One region of the Kitasatospora sp. NPDC048365 genome, then DNA from elsewhere that is predicted to be linked to it. Evidence: predicted binding sites of a transcription regulator. Region 1 holds the regulator's gene; the other holds the start of a gene.

Region 1 (6,744 bases):
CCAGCAGCGGGAACGGGCCCGCCACCGGGTCCACCGGCCGGCCGTTGACGGCCAGCACCGCGTCACCGGGCCGGATCGCGACGCCGGGCGCGGCCAGCGGCGAGCGCGCCCGCGGGTCCGAGGACTCGCCGGGCAGGACCCGCTCGACCCGCCACACCTCGCCGTCCCGCACCAGGTCGGCGCCGAGCAGGCCCTGCCGGCGGGCCGCCTCCGCGCCGCGCCCCGGCGGGATCACGTACGCGTGCGAGGTGCCCAGCTCGCCGACGGTCTCCCAGAGCAGGTCGACCAGGTCGGTGTGCGAGCCGACCCGCTCGACCAGCGGGCGGTAGCGCTCCAGGACGCCCGCCCAGTCGACGCCGCCGAGGTCCGCGCGCCAGAAGTTGTCGCGCATCAGCCGGCCGTTCTCGTCGAACATCTGCCGCCACTCGGCGGCCGGGTCGACGGTGACCCGGATCCGGTCCAGGTCCACGTCCAGGTCGTCGTCCTCGCCGGCCTTCCGGTCGGCGGGCACCACCCGCAGGTCGCTCTCGTCGAGGACGACGAGCCGCGCCCCGTCACCGCTGACCGCGAACCCGTCCAGCCCGCCGAGCAGCTGCTCGACCCGGCGCTTCTTCAGGTCGAAGCGCTCCAGCGCGGCCCTCGGCTCGTCGGCCTCCAGCGAGGACGCGGTGTCGCCGAGCTCGCCGACGAACGGGAGCCGGGTCCACAGCACGCCGTCCTTGGCGGCCCGCAGCGAGCCGAACCGGCCGCCCTCCACCGGGAAGGGGACGATCCGGTCGGCGATCCCGTCCAGGTCCACCCGGGTCGCCGGGTGCGCGGAGGCCTCGTCCTTCTTCTCGTCCTTCGGCTCGTCCTCGTCCCCGCCGAGGCCGAGCCCGGCCCGCTGCGGGCCGAACGGCGACGGGGTGTCGGCCGCCAGCGTGATCAGGTACGGCCGGGTGCCCGCCGGGAAGGACAGGTCGAAGACGTGCGCGTCGTACACCGGGTCGAAGTTGCGCACCGACAGGAACGCCAGGTGCTTCCCGTCCGCGGTGAAGGCCGGCGAGTAGTCGTGGAAGCGCTGCGGGGTCGCCTCGCTGACGGTCCGTGAGGTCAGGTCGGCCAGCATGATCTGGCGCAGCGCCCACGGGCCGAGCACCGGCTGCGACCAGGCCAGCCACGCCGAGTCCGGGCTGAACACCAGCCCGCTCACCTCGCCGTCGCCGCTGCGGGCCAGCTCGTGCACCGCGCCGTCGCTCAGCGCGACCAGCAGCACCCGGCCGTCGTGCGCGGCGACCGCCAGCAGCCTGCCGTCCGGGGAGACCTCCAGGGCCCGGACCCGGCCGAGCCGCCCGGCGGCCAGCCGCCGCCGCTCGGCCCCCAGTACGGCGGGCGCGTACTCGATCGCGTCGTCACCCTCGGCGTCGGTCACCCACACCGCGCCCTGCCCGCCGTCCTCGCCGGGCACCACCCGCACCTGCCGGGCCCGCACCCCGGCCGTCTCGTCCAGCACCCGGGACGGGCCCTCCCGGTGGGTCAGCCAGTGCACGGTGCCGCGCACCACCACGGCGCTGGCCCGGCCGGTCCGGTCCGGGGCGACCGAGTCGATCCGGCCGCCCGCCGACACCGGCCGCGGCTGGCGCAGCGTCCGGGGCCCCGCCGGGGTGAGCTCCAGCCGGCGCGGTTCGGCGCCCCGCAGGTCGTCCAGCAGCCAGACGTCACCGGCGCTGTACCAGACCACCCGGGTGCCGTCGGTGGACGCGCCGCGGGCGTAGAACCCGCCGTCCGTGTGCCGGCGCAGGTCACCGCCGTCGGGAAGGCTGGAGTACAGCTGCCCGACGCCCTCGTGGTCCGACAGGAACGCCACCCGCTCGCCCACCCACAGCGGCGACTCCAGGTGCCCGTCCAGGTCCGCGTGCAGCCGGGCGAACTCCGTCGTACCGATCCACAGCTTGCCCGTCTGCCCGCCGCGGTAGCGCTTCCACATCGCGGGCTCCCGGCCGAACGCCGACACCAGCAGCGTCCGCTCCCCGCCCGGCTCCTGCGCCAGCCCGCTCACCGGGCCGTACGGCAGCCGCTCGGCGGGGCCGCCGTCCAGCGGCACGGCGAACGCCCAGGTGCGGCGGATCGTCGCCTGCCCGCCGGTGGTCGTCGCCACCGGCCGGCCGTCCGCCGTCCAGCCGCGCACCGCCGTGAACGGGCTGCCCCAGAACGTCAGGCGCCGGGACGGGCCGCCGTCCACCGGCGCGACGTGCACCTCCGGCGCGCCGTCCCGCATCGAGGTGAAGGCGATGTGCCGACCGTCCGGCGAGAACCTCGGGTGCGCCACCGGCACCTGGTCCGCCGTCAGCCGCCAGGCCCGCCCACCCGCCACCGGGGCCAGCCAGACATCGTCCTCGGCAACGAAGGTGACCAGGTCACCGTGCACATGGGGATGGCGCAGGTAGCCGCGCTGAGAATCTGTCACATCCGCCACCATAGGCAGCCGGGGACGGTCCGGCCACGAATTCCGGCGTTCCGGAACGGCGCGCTACGCCCAGCGGCCGGTGCGGCCCAGCAGCAGGGCGCCCGCCGCGACACCCGCCGTGGACGTCCGCAGCACCGACGGCCCGAGCCGGTACGGCTGCGCACCCGCCTCGGCGAAGGCCGCCAGCTCCTCCGGGGCGACCCCGCCCTCCGGGCCGACGACCAGCACGATGTCCCCGCCGACCGGCAGCTCCGCCGCGGCCAGCGGTGCCGCGCCCTCCTCGTGCAGCACCGCGGCCAGCGCCGCCTGCTCCAGCAACGGGACCAGCTGACGGGTCGTCATCGCCTCGCGCACCTCGGGGAAGCGCAGCCGCCGCGACTGCTTGCCCGCCTCCCGCGCGGTCGCCCGCCACTTGGCCAGCGCCTTGGCGCCCCGGTCGCCCTTCCACTGGGTGATGCACCGGGACGCCGACCACGGGATCACCACGTCCACGCCGACCTCGGTCATCGTCTCGACGGCCAGCTCACCGCGGTCGCCCTTCGGCAGGGCCTGCACCACGACGATCCGCGGGCTCGGCTCCGGCTCCTCGCGGACCTCCGCCACGGCGACGTCCAGCGCGTCCTTGCCGTGCACGGCGGCGACCGTCCCGAACACGCCGAGCCCCAGCCCGTCCGCCAGCGTCACCGCCTCACCGGCCTCCAGCCGCTTCACCGCAACGGCGTGCCGCCCCTCCGCCCCCTCCAGACGCACCGTCGCCCCCGGCGCGACCCCGGCCAGCAGGGCGGTCTCGACGACGAACACCGGCGCAGTCATGACGAAGTACCTCTCTCGATGCGTAACGACAACAGGGCTCGGGGAACTGCGAGGCCGACCTCACAGTTCCCCGAGCCCCTGGAACGAGCTCCTACCGGCCGTTGAAGGCGTCCTTCAGGCGGGAGAACAGCCCCTGCTGGCCCGGCGCGAACTGGCCCGACGGACGCTCCTCCCCGCGCAGCATGGAGAGCCGCCGCAGCAGCTCCTCCTGCTCCGGGTCGAGCTTGGTCGGCGTCTGCACCTCGACATGCACTATCAGGTCGCCCCGGCCGCCCCCGCGCAGGTGCGTGATGCCGCGACCGTGCAGCGGGATCGACTGGCCGCTCTGGGTGCCGGGCCGGATGTCGACCTCCTCCAGCCCGTCGAGGGTCTGCAGCGGCACCTGGGTGCCGAGCGCGGCGGCGGTCATCGGGATGGTCACCGTGCAGTGCAGGTCGTCCCCGCGCCGCTGGAACACCTGGTGGGCGGTCTCGGCGATCTCGACGTAGAGGTCACCGGCGGGGCCGCCGCCGGGGCCGACCTCGCCCTCGCCGGCCAGCTGGATCCGGGTGCCGTTGTCGACACCGGCGGGGATCTTCACGGTCAGCGTGCGGCGGGCCCGGACGCGGCCGTCGCCGGCGCACTCGGGGCACGGGGTGGGCACCACGGTGCCGAAGCCCTGGCACTGCGGGCAGGGGCGGGAGGTCATGACCTGGCCCAGGAAGGACCGGGTGACCTGGGAGACCTCGCCCTTGCCGCGACACATGTCACAGGTCTGCGCGGAGGTGCCGGGGGCGGCGCCCTCGCCGTTGCAGGTGGTGCAGGTGACGGCGGTGTCGACCTGGAGTTCCTTGGTGGTGCCGAAGGCGGCCTCCTCCAGGGTGATCTCCAGGCGGATCATGGCGTCCTGGCCGCGGCGCGTCCGGGAGCGCGGACCGCGCTGGCCGGAGGCGGCGCCGAAGAAGGCGTCCATGATGTCGGAGAAGCCGAAGCCCGCCGCGCCCGCGCCGAACCCGCCCGCGCCGCCGCCGTTGGGCGACAGCGGGTCGCCGCCGAGGTCGTAGACCTGGCGCTTCTGCGGATCGGAGAGCACCTCGTAGGCGGCGTTGATCTCCTTGAACCGCTCCTGCGTCTTCGGGTCGGGGTTGACGTCCGGGTGCAGTTCGCGTGCGAGGCGTCGGAACGCCTTCTTGATCTCGTCCTGCCCCGCGTCGCGTCGGACGCCGAGTACCGCGTAGTAGTCCGTGGCCACCAAATGCTCCGGTTTGTTCCGCCTCTAGAAGTGCTTGCGATCGACTGCGCCGGCTCTGACCGGCATCCCTGCTACGACTCGGCCAGGATCTGACCCACGTACCGTGCCACCGCTCGCACCGCCCCCATTGTGCCCGGGTAATCCATCCGGGTCGGACCGATCACCCCGAGCTTTGCCACGCTCTGGTCGCCCGAACCGTAACCGACCGAGACCATCGAGGTGGAATTGAGCCCCTCGTACGCGATCTCGTGGCCGATCCGGACCGTCATCCCGGACTCCGCCGTCTCACCCAGGAGGCGGAGCAGGACGACCTGCTCCTCGAGCGCCTCCAGCACGGGCTGGACGGTGAGCGGGAAGTCGTGGCCGAAGCGGGTCAGGTTGGCGGTACCCGCCAGCATGATCCGCTCCTCGTTCTGCTCGGCGAGGGTCTCGAAGAGGGTGGCGAGCACGGCGCTGACGATCGGCCGTTCGACCTGCTCGAAGCCGGACGGCAGATCCTCCAGGATCACCGGGACCTCGGGCAGCGGACAGCCGCCGGCCATGCCGTTGAGCTTGGCGCGCAGGTCGCCGAGCAGGGTCTCGCCCACCGTGCCGGGACAGTCGACCAGCCGCTGCTCGACCCGGCCGGTGTTGGTGATCAGCACCAGCATCAGCTTGGTCGGGGTGATGGCGACCAACTCGATGTGCCGCACCGTGGAGCGGGTCAGCGAGGGGTACTGGACGACGGCGACCTGCCGGGTCAGCTGGGCGAGCAGCCGCACCGTGCGGGCGACCACGTCGTCCAGGTCGACGGCGCCCTCCAGGAAGTGCCGGATGGCGCGCCGCTCGGGCGCGGACATCGGCTTGACCTCGGCGAGCCGGTCGACGAACAGCCGGTAGCCCTTGTCGGTGGGGATCCGGCCCGCGCTGGTGTGCGGCTGCTGGATGTACCCGTCCTCCTCCAGCGCGGCCATGTCGTTGCGCACGGTGGCCGGGGAGACGCCCAGGTTGTGCCGCTCGACCAGGGCCTTGGAGCCGACCGGCTCCTCGGTGCCCACGTAGTCCTGGACGATCGCGCGCAGCACCGCGAGCCGCCGCTCGTCGAGCGGGCGGACAGACGGGCGGGCGTCGAACCGCCGAGCCTCGGGCTTGCCGTCCTCGGGCATGGCACGCACCTCCGTCTTCGTCCGTTGACCTGGTAGCCGTCCCCCGTCTGGCACTCCGGAAGGCAGAGTGCCAGGACCGTACCAGCCAGTGTAAGGCCCGGGTCCGACGGCAGGAACGGCCCGGCCACGTGATCCTCGTCCGAGTGGCAGCATCGAAGTCAGAAGGCACCTGAGGAGGAAGCGGCGATGTCGACGTCACAGCACTCCCGGTTCGCGCCCGACCGCGGCCTGACCGGGCGGATGGTCACCACGATGTTCCTGATCGGCCTGGTGTACGTGGGTTTCACCGGGCTGCTGATCGTGCTGCTGCGCGGCGCGTGGCCGCTGATCGTCCTGATCTCGGGCGGCCTGTTCGTCGCCCAGTTCTGGTTCAGCGACAAGATCACCGAACGGGCGATGGGCGCCCACGAGGTGACGCCCGAGCAGTACCCGCAGCTGCACGGCGCCGTCGACCGGCTCTGCGCCCTGGCCGACATGCCCAAACCCCGGGTGGCGGTCGCCGACAACGACATGCCGAACGCCTTCGCCACCGGCCGCAAACCCGAGAAGTCCGTGGTCTGCGTCACCACCGGCCTGCTGCGCCGGCTCGAACCGGAGGAGCTGGAGGGCGTCCTCGCCCACGAGCTCTCGCACGTCGCCCACCGGGACGTCGCGGTGATGACGGTGGCCGGATTCCTGGGCGTGCTGGCCGGGGCGATCACCCGGATGGCCCTGTACGGCGGATTCGTCGGCTCCAACCGGAACAGCAACGACTCCAACGCCGCAATCGCGGCACTGATCGTCCCGCTGGTGGCCATGGTGGTGTACGCGATCAGCTTCCTGCTCACCCGGCTGCTCTCCCGCTACCGGGAACTCGCCGCCGACCGGGCCGCCGCCCAGCTGACCGGCCGGCCCAGCGCGCTGGCCTCCGCCCTGACCAAGGTCAGCGGGCAGATCGCCGCCATCCCCACCAAGGACCTGCGCCAGGCCCAGCCGTACAACGCCTTCTACTTCGCCCCCGCGCTGAGCGCCCGCGAGGCCGCCGGCCAGCTGTTCTCCACCCACCCGACGCTGGAGCGGCGGCTGGAGCAGCTGGAGAAGATCTCCACCGAACTCGGCCACTGAAGCCG
Region 2 (6,744 bases), on a different contig from region 1:
CCGCTTGGTCCGGTCGGCCCGCTCCGCCGCGGGCATGGTGAGCGCGGCGTGCAGCGCGTCCGCGGTGGCGATCACGTCGTACGGGTTGACGGTGATCGCGTCCTCGGCCAGCTCGGCGAAGGCGCCGGCCTCCCGGGACAGCACCAGCGCGCAGCCGCCGTCGGAGACCACCGGGATCTCCTTGGCGACCAGGTTCATGCCGTCCCGGATCGGGTTGACCAGCGCCACGTCGGCCAGCCGGTAGGCGGCCAGCGAGCGCGGGAAGTCGTCGTTGACGTGCAGGATCAGCGGCTGCCAGGTCGCCGTGCCGAACTCGTCGTTGATCTCGTGGGCGATCCGCTGCACCGCGGCGGTGTACTCGCGGTACTCCGGCAGGTCGTGCCGGGAGGGGTAGGCGAAGGCGATGTGCACCACCCGGTCCTGCCACTCGGGCCGGGTGCGCAGCAGGTGCCGGTAGGCGAGCAGGCCGCGGACGATGTTCTTGCTCAGCTCGGTGCGGTCGACCCGGACGACGGTGCTGCGCTCGCCGACCGCCTCGCGCAGGGCGGCGAGCCGGGCGTCCACGTCGGCGCGGTGGGCGCGCTCGCGCAGGAAGTCGGCGTCCGCGCCGAGGGCGTGCACGCCGAGCGCGGTGGTGCGGCCGTCGTGGGTGACGGTGAGTGCCTCGCGGTCGACCTCGGCGCCGAGCACGCTCTCGCAGCAGTCGGCGAAGGCCAGCGCCCAGCGCCTGGTCAGGAAGCCGGCCCGGTCGGCGCCGAGGATGCCGGTGAGCACGGCGGCGGCGACGTCGTCGGGCAGCAGCCGGTAGTACTCCGGCGGGGCCCACGGGGTGTGCGAGAAGTGGCCGATCCGCAGGTCCGGTCGGAGCGCGCGGAGCAGGGCCGGGGCGAGCGACAGGTGGTAGTCCTGGACCAGGACGGCGGCGCCGGGGGCCGCCTCGGCGGCCAGCGCCTCGGCGAAGGCGGCGTTGTAGGCGGTGTACGACTCCCATTCCCGGCGGAAGCGGTCGTCGAAGTTCGGCGTGGTCGGGGTGTCGTACAGCAGGTGGTGGACGAACCACAGGGTGGAGTTGGCGACGCCGTTGTAGGCGCGGGCGAAGGTGCCCGGGTCGATGTCCAGCATCCGGACGGCCTGCCCGCCGACGTCGTGGCCGGCCAGGTCGAGCCGCCCGTCGGGTGCCTGCCGGGCGGCCTGCCGGTCGGCCTCGGAGAGCGCGGCGCACACCCAGACCGCGGACGGGTCGTCGATCGCGGACAGCCCGGAGACCAGGCCGCCGCCGCCTCTGCGCAGGGTCAGCGTGCCGTCGTCCTCGCTGATGAAGGACACCGGCCCGCGGTTGGAGGCCACCAGGATCGGGGCTGAGCCGGACTGGTTCGAACGTTCGGACGCGAGATCGGCCATACAGCCAACCTTGCCGGGCACCGGCCGGTACAAACCACTCGACGCGGCGGGCACCCGGCGACCGATCACGGGTTCAGCCCGCTCGGCGGTTGCGGCGGTACTCGGGGAGGGTGGTGATCGGGGGGCGTTCGGTGGCGCCGACCGGGTGGGTGTGCGGGGCGAAGCCGGCCGGGGTGCGGGTGAACTGGGTGAGCTGCGGGCGGACCAGGTCGGTGGAGGCCTTGAGGCGGTGGGTGCGGTCGAGCCGTTCCAGCGCGGTGCGGTAGATGGTGGCGGCCATCCGGCCGAGCGCCTGGCCGTCCTGGTGGCGGTGGTGCCGGACGCCCACGTCGACCTGGGCGAGGGCGTCCAGGCCGACCTCGTCGAGGGCGTCGACCAGCAGGCCGAGCTCGACGCCGTAGCCGGTGGGGAAGGGCAGCCGCTCCAGCAGCGAGCGGCGCGCCGCGTACTCGCCGCCGAGCGGCTGGACGAAGCCGGCCAGCTGCGGCCAGTGCAGGTTGAGCAGCGGCCGGGCGACCAGCTCGGTGACCCGTCCGCCGCCCGCCGGGACGACCGCGCCGTCCGTCTCCAGCGGCCGGTCGTACATGGCCTTGACCAGCTGGATCGCCGGATCGGTGAGCAGCGGCCCGACGATCCCGGGGACCAGGGCGGGGTCGAACTCGCGCAGGTCGGCGTCGACGAAACAGACGATCTCGCCGGAGGTGACCAGCAGGGAGCGCCAGAGCACCTCGCCCTTGCCGGTCTCGGCGGGGATCCGGGGGAGTATCGCGTCCCGGTGGACGACGCGGGCGCCGGCCGCGGCGGCGGTCTCGGCGGTGCGGTCCACCGAACCGGAGTCGACCACCACCAGTTCGTCCACCAGCGGCGCCTTCTCCATCAGCTCGGTGCGGATCGCGGAGACGATCTCGCCGACCGTGGGCTCCTCGTCGAGGGCGGGCAGCACCACGCTGACGGTGCCGGCCGCCCCGGCGGCGCGCTTGGCGGCGAGCAGCTGCTCCAGCGGCCGGTCGGCGGCCGTCCAGGAGCGGCGGCGCAGCCAGTCGGCCACCTCCGGGAGGACCCCCAGGTCATGCTCGGCGGGCAAGATCTCACTCCCTCGTCGGGTCTGTCTCGGGTGTCGGACGGTATGCGGTCGCCGTCCGGGCCTTCGGATACAGTCTTCGTACTGCGATCAGACCTTCGCACGCCGGGGTCGCCCGCAGCGCATGACCACAACTTCACAGAGCTCATCCAGAGGGACTGAGGGAACGGCCCGTTGAAGTCCCGGCAACCCTCCCGCGCGGCTTTCGCAGGCCCCCGCGGGACCAGGTGCCAATTCCGTCCTGTGGCGCGCCCGCGCCATGGGGAAGATGAGGAGAGAGGCCTCCGCCATCATGGCTACCGCTACCCCTGCACCCTCGACGTCCGTCGACCTCGGCCCCGCCGCCGCGCTGTCCTGTCGCGAGTGCGGCACCCGCTTCCCGCTCGGCCCGAGCTTCGCGTGCCTGGAGTGTTTCGGCCCGCTGGAGATCGCCTACGACTACGGCTCGTACGAGGCCGAGGAGCTCCGCAAGCGGATCGAGGCCGGTCCGACCAGCATCTGGCGGTACGCGCCGCTGCTGCCCGTCCCGGCCGACGTCGCCGAGAAGCCGAACCTGAACCCGGGCTGGACCCCGCTGGTCAAGGCCGACAACCTGGGCCGCGAGCTGGGCTTCACCGCGCAGCTGCACATCAAGGACGACTCGGGCAACCCGACCCACTCCTTCAAGGACCGGGTGGTCGCCTGCGCGATCGAGGCCGCCCGCGCCTTCGACTTCACCACCCTCTCCTGCTCCTCGACCGGCAACCTGGCCGGCGCGGTGGGCGCGGCCGCCGCCCGGGCCGGCTTCAAGTCCTGCCTGTTCATCCCGCACGACCTGGAGCAGGGCAAGGTCGTGATGGCCGGTGTCTACGGCGGCGAGCTGGTCGGCATCGACGGCAACTACGACGACGTGAACCGCTTCTGCTCCGAGCTGATCGGCGACCCGGCCGGCGAGGGCTGGGGCTTCGTCAACGTCAACCTCCGCCCGTACTACGGCGAGGGCTCCAAGACCCTGGCGTTCGAGATCTGCGAGCAGCTCGGCTGGCGGCTGCCGGAGCAGATCGTCATCCCGATCGCCTCGGGCTCCCAGCTCACCAAGATCGACAAGGGCCTGCAGGAGCTGATCAAGCTCGGCCTGGTCGAGGACCGGCCGTACAAGATCTTCGGCGCCCAGGCCGAGGGCTGCTCCCCGGTCTCCGCCGCGTACAAGGCCGGCCACGACGTGATCCGCCCGGTCAAGCCGAACACCATCGCCAAGTCGCTGGCGATCGGCAACCCGGCCGACGGCCCGTACGTGCTGGACATCGCCCGCCGCACCGGCGGCGCCGTCGAGGACGTCACCGACGCCCAGGTGGTCGAGGCGATCAAGCTGCTGGCCCGCACCGAGGGCATCTTCGCCGAGACCGCGGGCGGCGTGACCGTCGGCGTGCTCAAGAAGCTGGTCGAGACGGGTCAGCTGGACCCGTCGAAGGAGACCGTCGCGATCAACACCGGCGACGGCCTGAAGACCCTGGACGCCGTCTCCGACGCCGGGATGACCGCCGTCATCAAGCCGTCGCTGGAGTCCTTCCGCGCCGCCGGCCTCGCCACCGCCTGACCTGCCCCCTCGCCGCCCCCCGCTCGACCCAAGGAGTGCCCGCATGAGCGCCACCGTCCGCATCCCGACCATCCTGCGCACCTACACCGGCGGCGCCGCCGAGGTCACCGCCGAGGGCGACACCCTGGCCGCCGTGATCGCGGACCTGGAGGCCAACCACACCGGCATCTCCGCCCGCATCCTGGACGACGCCGGCGCGCTGCGCCGCTTCGTCAACGTCTACGTCAACGACGACGACGTGCGCTTCGCCGAGGGCCTGGCGACCGAGATCAAGGACGGCGCGTCCGTCTCGATCATCCCCGCGGTGGCCGGCGGCTGCTGAGCCACCGTCACTCGCCCATTAGCGCCTGAGAGCCGCCGTCGGGGCCGGAACCTGGATTTCCGGTCCGGACGGCGGCTCTCGGCATTGCCCGCGGGAATTCCCGCACGTCGGGAGGTATAGAGTGCGAACGCCCGCACTCTGCGCGGCCCGTCGCGGGTCGGGTACGCAGGGCCTGTCCGGCCGCTGAGACGGACCTGGGACAGTGCGGCCCCGATCCTGTCAGGTCGTCGTCAGGATTCTCCGAGGGATATGCGGTGATCGGTCCGTTATGTCCCCTGTGAATTGCCGTGGATGCGGCTTTCATCCCGTCATATCCCTTGTCGGGGACGGTGATTTCCCGGAAGTTGACCCTGTTGCAGAGGGCACTTATCCGGATACATTCAGCCGCGACAAGGCTTGCCTCCGGGGGGGTTCCCCAGGCCGGCCTTCAGACCTTGGGCCCGCGGCGTGCGGGTCCGTGAAGGGCCAGCACAGCACTAGGGGAGTTCGGAATGGCTCAGGGCACCGTCAAGTGGTTCAACGCCGAGAAGGGCTACGGCTTCATCGCGGTCGACGGTGGTGCGGACGTGTTCGTCCACTACAGCGCGATCCAGATGGACGGCTACCGCACCCTCGAAGAGGGCCAGCGGGTTGAGTTCGAGATCTCGCAGGGGCAGAAGGGTCCGCAGGCGGACATGGTCCGTTCGCCCGAGGCCTGATCCCCTCAGCACCACGCAGCAGGCCCGCACGGCTCGTCCGTGCGGGCCTGCGGCATGCCCGGGACATCTGCCGAACGGGCTTGCACTCGCCACCCCAGAGTGCTAATCATTGGCGTTAGCACTCACAGTGTGAGAGTGATAAGCGGACCGGGTCGGTGAGGCCTCGGGAGCGGTAGGGGACGAGACCCCCGCTCGCTGGGCCGTCCGTCGCGGGCACCCCTTGGTCCGAGCAGTCGACCGTGTCCCGGAGGACCACTTCTGATGGCCAAGATCATCGCCTTTGACGAGGAAGCCCGCCGCGGCCTTGAGCGTGGCATGAACCAGCTTGCCGACGCAGTGAAGGTCACGCTCGGCCCCAAGGGTCGCAACGTCGTCCTGGAGAAGAAGTGGGGCGCCCCCACGATCACCAACGACGGTGTCTCCATCGCCAAGGAGATCGAGCTCGAGGACCCCTACGAGAAGATCGGCGCGGAGCTCGTCAAGGAGGTCGCCAAGAAGACCGACGACGTCGCGGGTGACGGCACCACCACCGCCACCGTGCTCGCCCAGGCCCTGGTCAAGGAAGGCCTGCGCAACGTCGCCGCCGGCGCCAACCCGATGGCCCTCAAGCGCGGCATCGAGAAGGCCGTCGCCGCCGTCTCCGACCAGCTCCTGGCCCAGGCCAAGGACGTGGAGACCAAGGAGCAGATCGCCTCCACCGCCTCCATCTCCGCCGCCGACACCCAGATCGGCGAGCTCATCGCCGAGGCCATGGACAAGGTCGGCAAGGAAGGCGTCATCACCGTCGAGGAGAGCAACACCTTCGGTCTGGAGCTCGAGCTCACCGAGGGCATGCGCTTCGACAAGGGCTACATCTCCGCGTACTTCGCGACCGACCTGGAGCGCATGGAGTCCTCCTTCGAGGACCCGTACATCCTGATCGCCAACTCCAAGATCTCCTCGGTCAAGGACCTGCTCCCGCTGCTGGAGAAGGTCATGCAGAGCGGCAAGCCGCTCGTCATCATCGCCGAGGACGTCGAGGGCGAGGCCCTGTCGACCCTGGTCGTGAACAAGATCCGCGGCACCTTCAAGTCCGTCGCCGTCAAGGCCCCGGGCTTCGGCGACCGCCGCAAGGCCATGCTCGGCGACATCGCCATCCTCACCGGCGGCACCGTGATCTCCGAGGAGGTCGGCCTCAAGCTCGAGAACGCGGGCCTCGACCTGCTGGGCACCGCCCGCAAGGTGGTCATCACCAAGGACGAGACCACCATCGTCGACGGTGGCGGCGACAGCGAGCAGGTCGCCGGCCGGGTCAACCAGATCCGCGCCGAGATCGAGAACAGCGACTCGGACTACGACCGCGAGAAGCTCCAGGAGCGCCTCGCCAAGCTGGCCGGCGGCGTGGCCGTCATCAAGGCCGGCGCGGCCACCGAGGTGGAGCTCAAGGAGCGCAAGCACCGCATCGAGGACGCCGTCCGCAACGCCAAGGCCGCCGTCGAGGAGGGCATCGTCGCCGGTGGTGGCGTCGCCCTGCTGCAGGCCGGTGTCGCGTTCGACAAGCTGGAGCTGGACGGCGACGAGGCCACCGGTGCCAACATCGTCCGCGTGGCGCTCGAGGCCCCGATCAAGCAGATCGCGACCAACGCCGGTCTCGAGGGCGGCGTCGTGGTGGAGAAGGTGCGCAACC

What was found. The regulator HrcA, encoded in region 1, represses chaperone genes, less so after heat shock. The targets are predictions, from matches to a motif close to TTNGCACTCNGNNNNNCNGAGTGCNAA.
Region 2: a site for HrcA is predicted at 5,194-5,220, ahead of groL (chaperonin GroEL). Genes of this name have one in related genera too.

What each region holds. Positions count from the first base shown of each region.
Region 1 covers NZ_JBICYJ010000015.1:114,657-121,400, forward strand. Annotated here, with positions in the region: gene ACGFX4_RS17645 (PDZ domain-containing protein) at 1-2,446, opposite strand, end outside; gene ACGFX4_RS17650 (16S rRNA (uracil(1498)-N(3))-methyltransferase) at 2,510-3,259, opposite strand; gene dnaJ (molecular chaperone DnaJ) at 3,351-4,490, opposite strand; gene hrcA (heat-inducible transcriptional repressor HrcA) at 4,562-5,635, opposite strand; gene htpX (zinc metalloprotease HtpX) at 5,822-6,739, shown strand.
Region 2 covers NZ_JBICYJ010000012.1:66,845-73,588, forward strand. Annotated here, with positions in the region: gene ACGFX4_RS14800 (trehalose-6-phosphate synthase) at 1-1,401, opposite strand, end outside; gene ACGFX4_RS14805 (glucosyl-3-phosphoglycerate synthase) at 1,475-2,485, opposite strand; SAM riboswitch class I at 2,625-2,757, shown strand; gene thrC (threonine synthase) at 2,775-4,058, shown strand; gene ACGFX4_RS14815 (MoaD/ThiS family protein) at 4,102-4,380, shown strand; gene ACGFX4_RS14820 (cold-shock protein) at 4,872-5,078, shown strand; gene groL (chaperonin GroEL) at 5,340-6,744, shown strand, end outside.